DNA from 2 places in the Bradyrhizobium sp. Kon37 genome. Region 1 is predicted to be linked to the other one. Evidence: predicted binding sites of a transcription regulator. Region 1 holds the regulator's gene; the other holds the start of a gene.

Region 1 (3,410 bases):
CTGCTCCTGCAACGCCGCGACCAGCGCCGGATGGGCATGGCCGAGCGCATTCACCGCCACCCCGGAGGTGAAATCGAGATAGCGCTCGCCATTGGTCGCGATCAGCCAGCAGCCTTCGCCACGCTCGAAACCGAGGTCGGACCTGGCGAAAACGGGGAGCAAATGCGGCGCTGCGCTGTTAGTCATGACGGTCACTTGAATGTTGCGGACGGTGTGTGCGTGCATTGCGCAACGCACCATCGACCGGCCCGGAAAACGAAACGTGCCGCCTCTTGAGGGCGGCACGCACGACTATCTTAGGCCTGGTGAAACGGGTGTCAATGCCGCCCGGAAAGCCTCGCGAAACGCTGAATCCGTAGTCTTGCGGTGCCGATTTTGCGGGATTTAGCCACGGAACATGTGGAAGCGAGTCGGCGGACTCTTGCGCGGGAGTCACGCCATATTGTAGCGTTTGGATTGTCAGATACGACATCTCGTGCAGTGGTTCTGATCTTTAAGTCCTTATGTACCGGCGTAAACGTTCGGGCGTTCAAGACGCGCCCGGCGAGCCTTAAGGGATTCTGACGGCACGGGTTTTTGAAGGCTTAGGCATTCGCTGCGAGGCCCCAGGATGGCTGGCGCGCAGCGAGGGAAAGGGTGCAATGACGGTTTTGACCTGGTCCGATGATCGCGTCGAGCAGCTGAAAAAGCTCTGGGAGGCCGGACTTTCGGCCAGCCAGATCGCGGCGGAGCTCGGCAATGTGACCCGCAATGCCGTGATCGGCAAAGTGCACAGGCTCGGCCTTTCGGGCCGCGCCAAGAGCCCATCGTCGGCAGCGCCGCGGCCGCGCAAGGCGCGCCCCGCGCAGCACATGATGCGGGTGAGCCGCCCGATCTCGCGCGGCAACACCGCGCTGGCGCAGGCCTTCGAGGTCGAGGCTGAGCCGGATCCGGTCACCTACGACAACGTGGTGCCGATGAGCCAGCGCCTGTCGCTGCTGGAATTGAACGAGGCGACCTGCCACTGGCCGGTCGGCGATCCCTCGAGCCCTGACTTCTTCTTCTGCGGTGGACGGGCGCTGTCCGGCCTGCCCTATTGCGCCCAGCACTCGCGCGTTGCGTACCAGCCGGCGTCAGATCGGCGCCGCGCACCGGTGAAGCCGGGTCCGCGGTAATCACGGCAAGTCGTCGCGCGAAGGTTCAATTTCAGTGTCGTCCTGGCGAAAGCCAGGACCCATACTCCGAGCACGCAGTAGTCGTGCGAAAGGGTCACTCCGAGTCTTCGCCAAACCACGTTCGGTGGTTATGGGTCCCGGATCAGCGCTCGCTTCGCTCGCTTGTCCGGGACGACGGCTGAGAACCTCAAGCCTGCAACCCTACACCTGCTCCGCCTTGGCAAAACGATCATCCAGCGCGTAGCCTGCGCCGCGGACGGTGCGGATCGGATCCTGCTCGCGGCCGAGATTGAGCAGCTTGCGCAGTCGGCCGATATGGACGTCGACGGTGCGCTCGTCGATATAGATGTCGCGGCCCCAGACGCTGTCGAGCAGCTGCTCGCGCGAGAACACCCGCCCCGGGTGCTCCAGGAAGAACTCCAGCAGGCGATATTCGGTCGGACCTAGATCGATCGGCCGGCCCGAGCGCGCCACGCGGCGCTTGTCGCGGTCGAGCTCGATGTCGCCAAAAGCAAGCACGGTGGCGAGCCGCTCGGGGCTTGCGCGCCGCAGCAGGCCTTTCACGCGCGCCAGCAGCTCCGGCACCGAGAACGGCTTGACGATGTAATCGTCGGCGCCGGTCGCAAGACCCCGCACCCGCTCGCTCTCCTCGCCGCGCGCGGTGAGCATGATGATCGGGAGCTGCTTGGTCTCGGGACGGGTGCGAAGCCGACGGCACAATTCGATGCCTGACAGGCCCGGCAGCATCCAGTCGAGCACGATCAGATCGGGAATGTGCTCCTTGAGGCGGGTGTCGGCGTCGTCGCCGCGCATCACCGTCTCGACGTCATAGCCGTCGCCTTCGAGGTTGTAGCGGAGAAGCTCGGTCAGGGCTTCCTCGTCCTCAACCACCATAATGCGTGCGCCCATCGGGTCGTCGCTCCTTAAGTCTTTCAGGTGTTCGGTACCGTGTTGGCAAAGGTCGTCATGTCGCCCTTCGGCCGCTTGTCGGTGATCGCCTGGCCCTCGATCATGTAGAACACGGTCTCGGCGATGTTAGTGGCGTGATCGCCGATCCGCTCGATGTTCTTGGCGCAGAACATCAGATGGATGCAGAACGAGATGTTGCGCGGATCCTCCATCATGTAGGTGAGGAGCTCGCGGAACAGCGAGGTGCAGATGGCGTCGACCTCCTCGTCGCCCTTCCACACCGCCATCGCCGCCGGCAAATCATGCGCGGCATAAGCGTCCAGCACCGACTTGACCTGCTGCTGGACGAGGTCGGTCATGTGCTCGAGGCCGCGGAACAGCTTGAGCGGATGGAAGTCCGTCTCCAGCGCTGCGACGCGCTTGCCCATGTTCTTGGCGAGGTCGCCGATGCGCTCGAGATCGGTCGCGACGCGCATGGCGCCGACGATTTCGCGCAGATCGACCGCCATCGGCTGGCGACGTGCGATGGTGAGCACCGCGCGCTCCTCGATGCGCTTCTGCAGCGCGTCGAGCTCGGTGTCGATGGCGACGACGCGCTGGCCGAGCGGGACGTCGCGGCGGATCAGCGCGTCGACGGACTCGACGATCATGCGCTCGGCGATGCCACCCATCTCGGCGACCAGGCGCGTGAGTTCCTGGAGGTCGGTGTCGAAGGCCTTTGCGGTATGTTCAGAACCCATGTCGCGTCTCCTAGCCGAACCGGCCGGTGATGTAATCCTGCGTGCGCCGGTCGGTCGGCGACGTGAAGATCTTGCTGGTGTCGTCGAACTCGATCAGCTCGCCGAGATACATGAACGCGGTCTTGTCGGAGACGCGCGCCGCCTGCTGCATGTTGTGGGTGACGATCGCGATCGTGTAATCCTCGGACAGCTCCTGGATCAGCTCCTCGACCTTGGCGGTCGAGATCGGGTCGAGCGCCGAACAGGGTTCGTCGAACAGGATCACCTCGGGCCGCACCGCGACGGTGCGGGCGATGCAGAGGCGTTGCTGCTGGCCGCCGGAGAGCGACAGGCCAGAGGCGTTGAGCTTGTCCTTGACCTCGTTCCACAGCGCGCCGCCGCGCAGCGCCTTCTCGACGCGGCCGTCCATCTCGGACTTCGAGATCTTCTCATAGAGACGGATACCGAACGCGATGTTCTCGTAGATCGTCATCGGGAACGGCGTCGGCTTCTGGAACACCATGCCGACGCGGGCGCGCAGCAAATTGAGGTCCAGCTTGCCGTCGAGGATGTTGGTCTGATCGAGCATGAGCTGACCGGTGGCGCGCTGGCCGGGATAGAGGTCGTA
Region 2 (3,410 bases), 380 kb from region 1:
TCGCAGGGCGGCCCCAAGGTTCCGGCCGACGCCTCCGTGACCTCGACCGTCGGCATCGGCCCGCGCGCGGCCGGCGGCTTCGGTCTCGACATCGACCTCGCCGTCTCGCTGCCGGGCCTCGCCCGCGCGGAAGCCGAGGCGCTGGTCGAGAAGGCGCACCAGGTGTGCCCGTATTCCAACGCGACGCGCGGCAATGTCGACGTTCGCCTGACGGTCGTCTGATTGGCTAGCTGAAGCGGCTGGCCCGGGATGCCCTCGGACCGGCCGCTTTCCTTGATTTGCCATCCCGCGGGATTGCGGCGAGCGGTCTGCATGACACCCTACGCGGGAAGCCATTGCCGGCTCGGACGAACCTCGTTAGGCCTGTGATCACATCGACACAGGGGACGCGAAGGCATGACTGAAGCCGCCAGTTCTGGAGCCGCCACGGGCGCAATGAGCGGCCTGCGCGTGATCGATCTCACGCGCGTGCTCGGCGGTCCCTATTGCACCCAGATCCTCGCCGACCATGGCGCCGACGTGATCAAGGTCGAGCCGCCCGCAGGTGACGAGGTGCGCGATTGGGGCCCTCCCTTCCACGAAGAAGACGCGGCCTATTTCATCGGCATCAACCGCAACAAGCGCTCGATCGGCCTCGACCTCGCCTCCGAGGGCGGCCGGACCGTACTGCTCAAGATGCTGGAGAGTGCCGACGTCCTGATCGAGAACTTCAAGCCGGGCACGCTGGAGAAATGGGGCATCGGCAACGAGGTGTTGCGCGAGAAATTCCCGCGCCTCGTGCATTGCCGGATCTGCGGCTTCGGCGCCGACGGCCCGCGCGGCGGCAATCCCGGCTATGACGCCATCATCCAGGCCATGACCGGCATGATCGCGGCGACGGGCTCGCCCGAGAGCGGACCGATGCGCATCGGCGTGCCGCTGGTCGACATCGGCACCGGCCTTTATGCGGCGATCGGGATCCTGATGGCGCTGTCGGAGCGGCAGCGCTCGGGCCAGGGCCAGTTCCTGGAGACCACGCTGTACGAGACCGGTCTCGCCATCATGCATCCGCACACCGCGAATTATTTCATGCATGGCAAGCCGCCGGCGCTCACCGGCAACGAGCATCCCAACCTCGTGCCTTATGCGATCTTCCCGACCAAGACCGACAACATCTTCATCGGCGTTGGCAATGACGGCACCTTCCGCAAGCTCGCCAAGGAGATCGGCAAGCCCGAGCTCGGCACCGATCCGCGCTTTGCCCGCAACAAGGACCGCATCGCCAATCGCGAAGCACTGCGCGCCGAGCTCGCCGCCGTGTTCAGCCAGCACGAGGCCGAGCCGCTGTGCAATCGCCTGCTCGCCGCCGGCCTGCCCGCAGGCCCCGTGCAGAAGATCGACCAGGCGTTGACCAACCCGCACACGATCGCCCGCGGCGATATCATCGAGAAGGATTGGTACAAGGGCGTGGCGTCGCCGATCCGGCTCGATCGCAGCAAGCCGAGCCTGCGTCGCCTGCCGCCGAAATTCAGCCAGCACGCGGCCGAGGTGCTGGGCGAATTCGGCTACTCCAGCTCCGAGATCGACGCGATGGTCGAGCAGGGCACGGTCTGCGGACCCGAGCGCAAGCGCTAGCGCCTCGCCTTCCACATCCGACGGCAATGCCGCACTGCGGCGCGGGCGCTCTGTGCACCGCGAACGGAGGACGCTGCGCGCGCGGCATTCGCCTATTTGACGACTTCCCTTTTGCCGCGCTTGCCGCTTTCGTTTCGGCCGCTTACACAGTCATGTGAACGTCATATGGCGCTGCTAGCGCAAGCGATCATTTTTGACGGCCCAAGAGAACGGCCAAGGGAGGTTTACTTGATGGCTCTTAGACACTTTGGAGCGGCTGCCGCTATTGCGCTCACGGTTGGACTATCGGCCTCGCCGGCCTTGGCCGCGACCGAAATCCAGTGGTGGCACGCGATGACCGGCGCCAACAACGACGTCATCGTCAAGCTCGCCACCGATTTCAACGCGTCGCAGAGCGACTACAAGGTGATCCCGACCTACAAGGGCAACTATCCCGATACGATGAACGCCGGCATCGCGGCGTTCCGCGCCGGCAACGCTCCGCACATCATGCAGGTGTTCGAAGTCGGCACCGCGACCATGATGGCCGCGACCGGCGCCGTGAAGCCCGTCTACAAGCTGATGGCCGACGCCGGCGAGAAGTTCGATCCCAAGATCTACCTGCCCGCCATCACCGGCTATTATTCGACGTCGAAGGGCGAGATGCTGTCGTTCCCCTTCAACTCGTCCTCGACCGTGATGTGGGTGAACCTCGACGAGCTGAAGAAGGCGAACGTGGAGATCCCGAAGACCTGGCCCGAAACGTTCGAGGCCGCCAAGAAGCTGAAGGCTGCCGGTCACGACACCTGCGGTTTCTCCGGCTCCTGGGTCACCTGGGTCAATCTCGAGCAGCTCTCGGCCTGGCACAACGTGCCGCTCGCCAGCAAGGCCAACGGCCTCGACGGCTTCGACACCGTGCTCGAGTTCAATGGACCGCTTCAGGTCAAGCATCTCGAAACCCTGGTCGAGCTGCAGAAGACCAAGACCTACGACTATGCGGGCCGCACCAACACCGGCGAAGGTCGCTTCACCTCGGGCGAATGCCCGCTCTACCTGACCTCCTCGGCGTTCTTCGGCAACGTCAAGGCGCAGGCCAAGTTCGCCTTCACCGCCGTGCCGATGCCGTATTATCCGGACGTCAAGGGCGCGCCGCAGAACTCGATCATCGGCGGCGCTTCGCTGTGGGTAATGGGCGGCAAATCGGCCGAGGAATACAAGGGCGTCGCAAAATTCCTGACCTTCCTCTCGGACACCGATCGCCAGGTCTATATCCACAAGGCCTCCGGCTACCTGCCGATCACCAAGGCGGCCTACGCCAAGGCCAAGGAAGAGGGCTTCTACAAGGATCAGCCCTATCTCGAGACGCCGCTGCTCGAGTTGACCAACAAGGAGCCGACCGAGAATTCGCGCGGTCTGCGCCTCGGCAACATGGTGCAGCTCCGTGACGTCTGGTCGGAAGAGATCGAACAGGCGCTGGCCGGCAAGAAGACCGCCAAGCAGGCGCTGGATGCCGCCGTCGAGCGCGGCAACACGATGCTGCGGCAGTTCGAAAAGACCGCCGTCAAGTGAGGCAATGAGCGGCAGGCCGCGACCCGGCCTGCCGCTCTGCTGGCATCATGCAAAAGCAAGCCATTTTCCAGTCAAGGCTGTTACCGTACGCGCTGGTTGCGCCGCAGCTCGCGATCGTCCTGATTTTCTTCTATTGGCCGGCCCTGCAGGCGGTGATCCAGTCCTTCCTGCTCCAGGATGCGTTTGGGCTGTCGACCACCTTTGTCTGGTTCGAGAATTACATCGAGCTGTTCAAGGACGCGGCCTAT

What was found. Region 1 encodes PhoB, which activates phosphate uptake and scavenging genes when phosphate is short. Its sites were predicted from a motif close to TGTCATNNANCTGTCAT; they were not measured.
Region 2: the regulator PhoB is predicted to act here: its motif matches at 1,763-1,779, upstream of ugpB (sn-glycerol-3-phosphate ABC transporter substrate-binding protein UgpB).

The regions. Positions count from the first base shown of each region.
Region 1 covers NZ_JBVVOY010000001.1:277,866-281,275, forward strand. Annotated here, with positions in the region: gene AC0L3J_RS01435 (acetylornithine transaminase) at 1-186, opposite strand, end outside; gene AC0L3J_RS01440 (GcrA family cell cycle regulator) at 642-1,154, shown strand; gene phoB (phosphate regulon transcriptional regulator PhoB) at 1,356-2,063, opposite strand; gene phoU (phosphate signaling complex protein PhoU) at 2,087-2,803, opposite strand; gene pstB (phosphate ABC transporter ATP-binding protein PstB) at 2,814-3,410, opposite strand, start outside.
Region 2 covers NZ_JBVVOY010000001.1:656,058-659,467, forward strand. Annotated here, with positions in the region: gene AC0L3J_RS03075 (organic hydroperoxide resistance protein) at 1-222, shown strand, start outside; gene AC0L3J_RS03080 (CaiB/BaiF CoA transferase family protein) at 397-1,614, shown strand; gene ugpB (sn-glycerol-3-phosphate ABC transporter substrate-binding protein UgpB) at 1,846-3,162, shown strand; gene ugpA (sn-glycerol-3-phosphate ABC transporter permease UgpA) at 3,210-3,410, shown strand, end outside.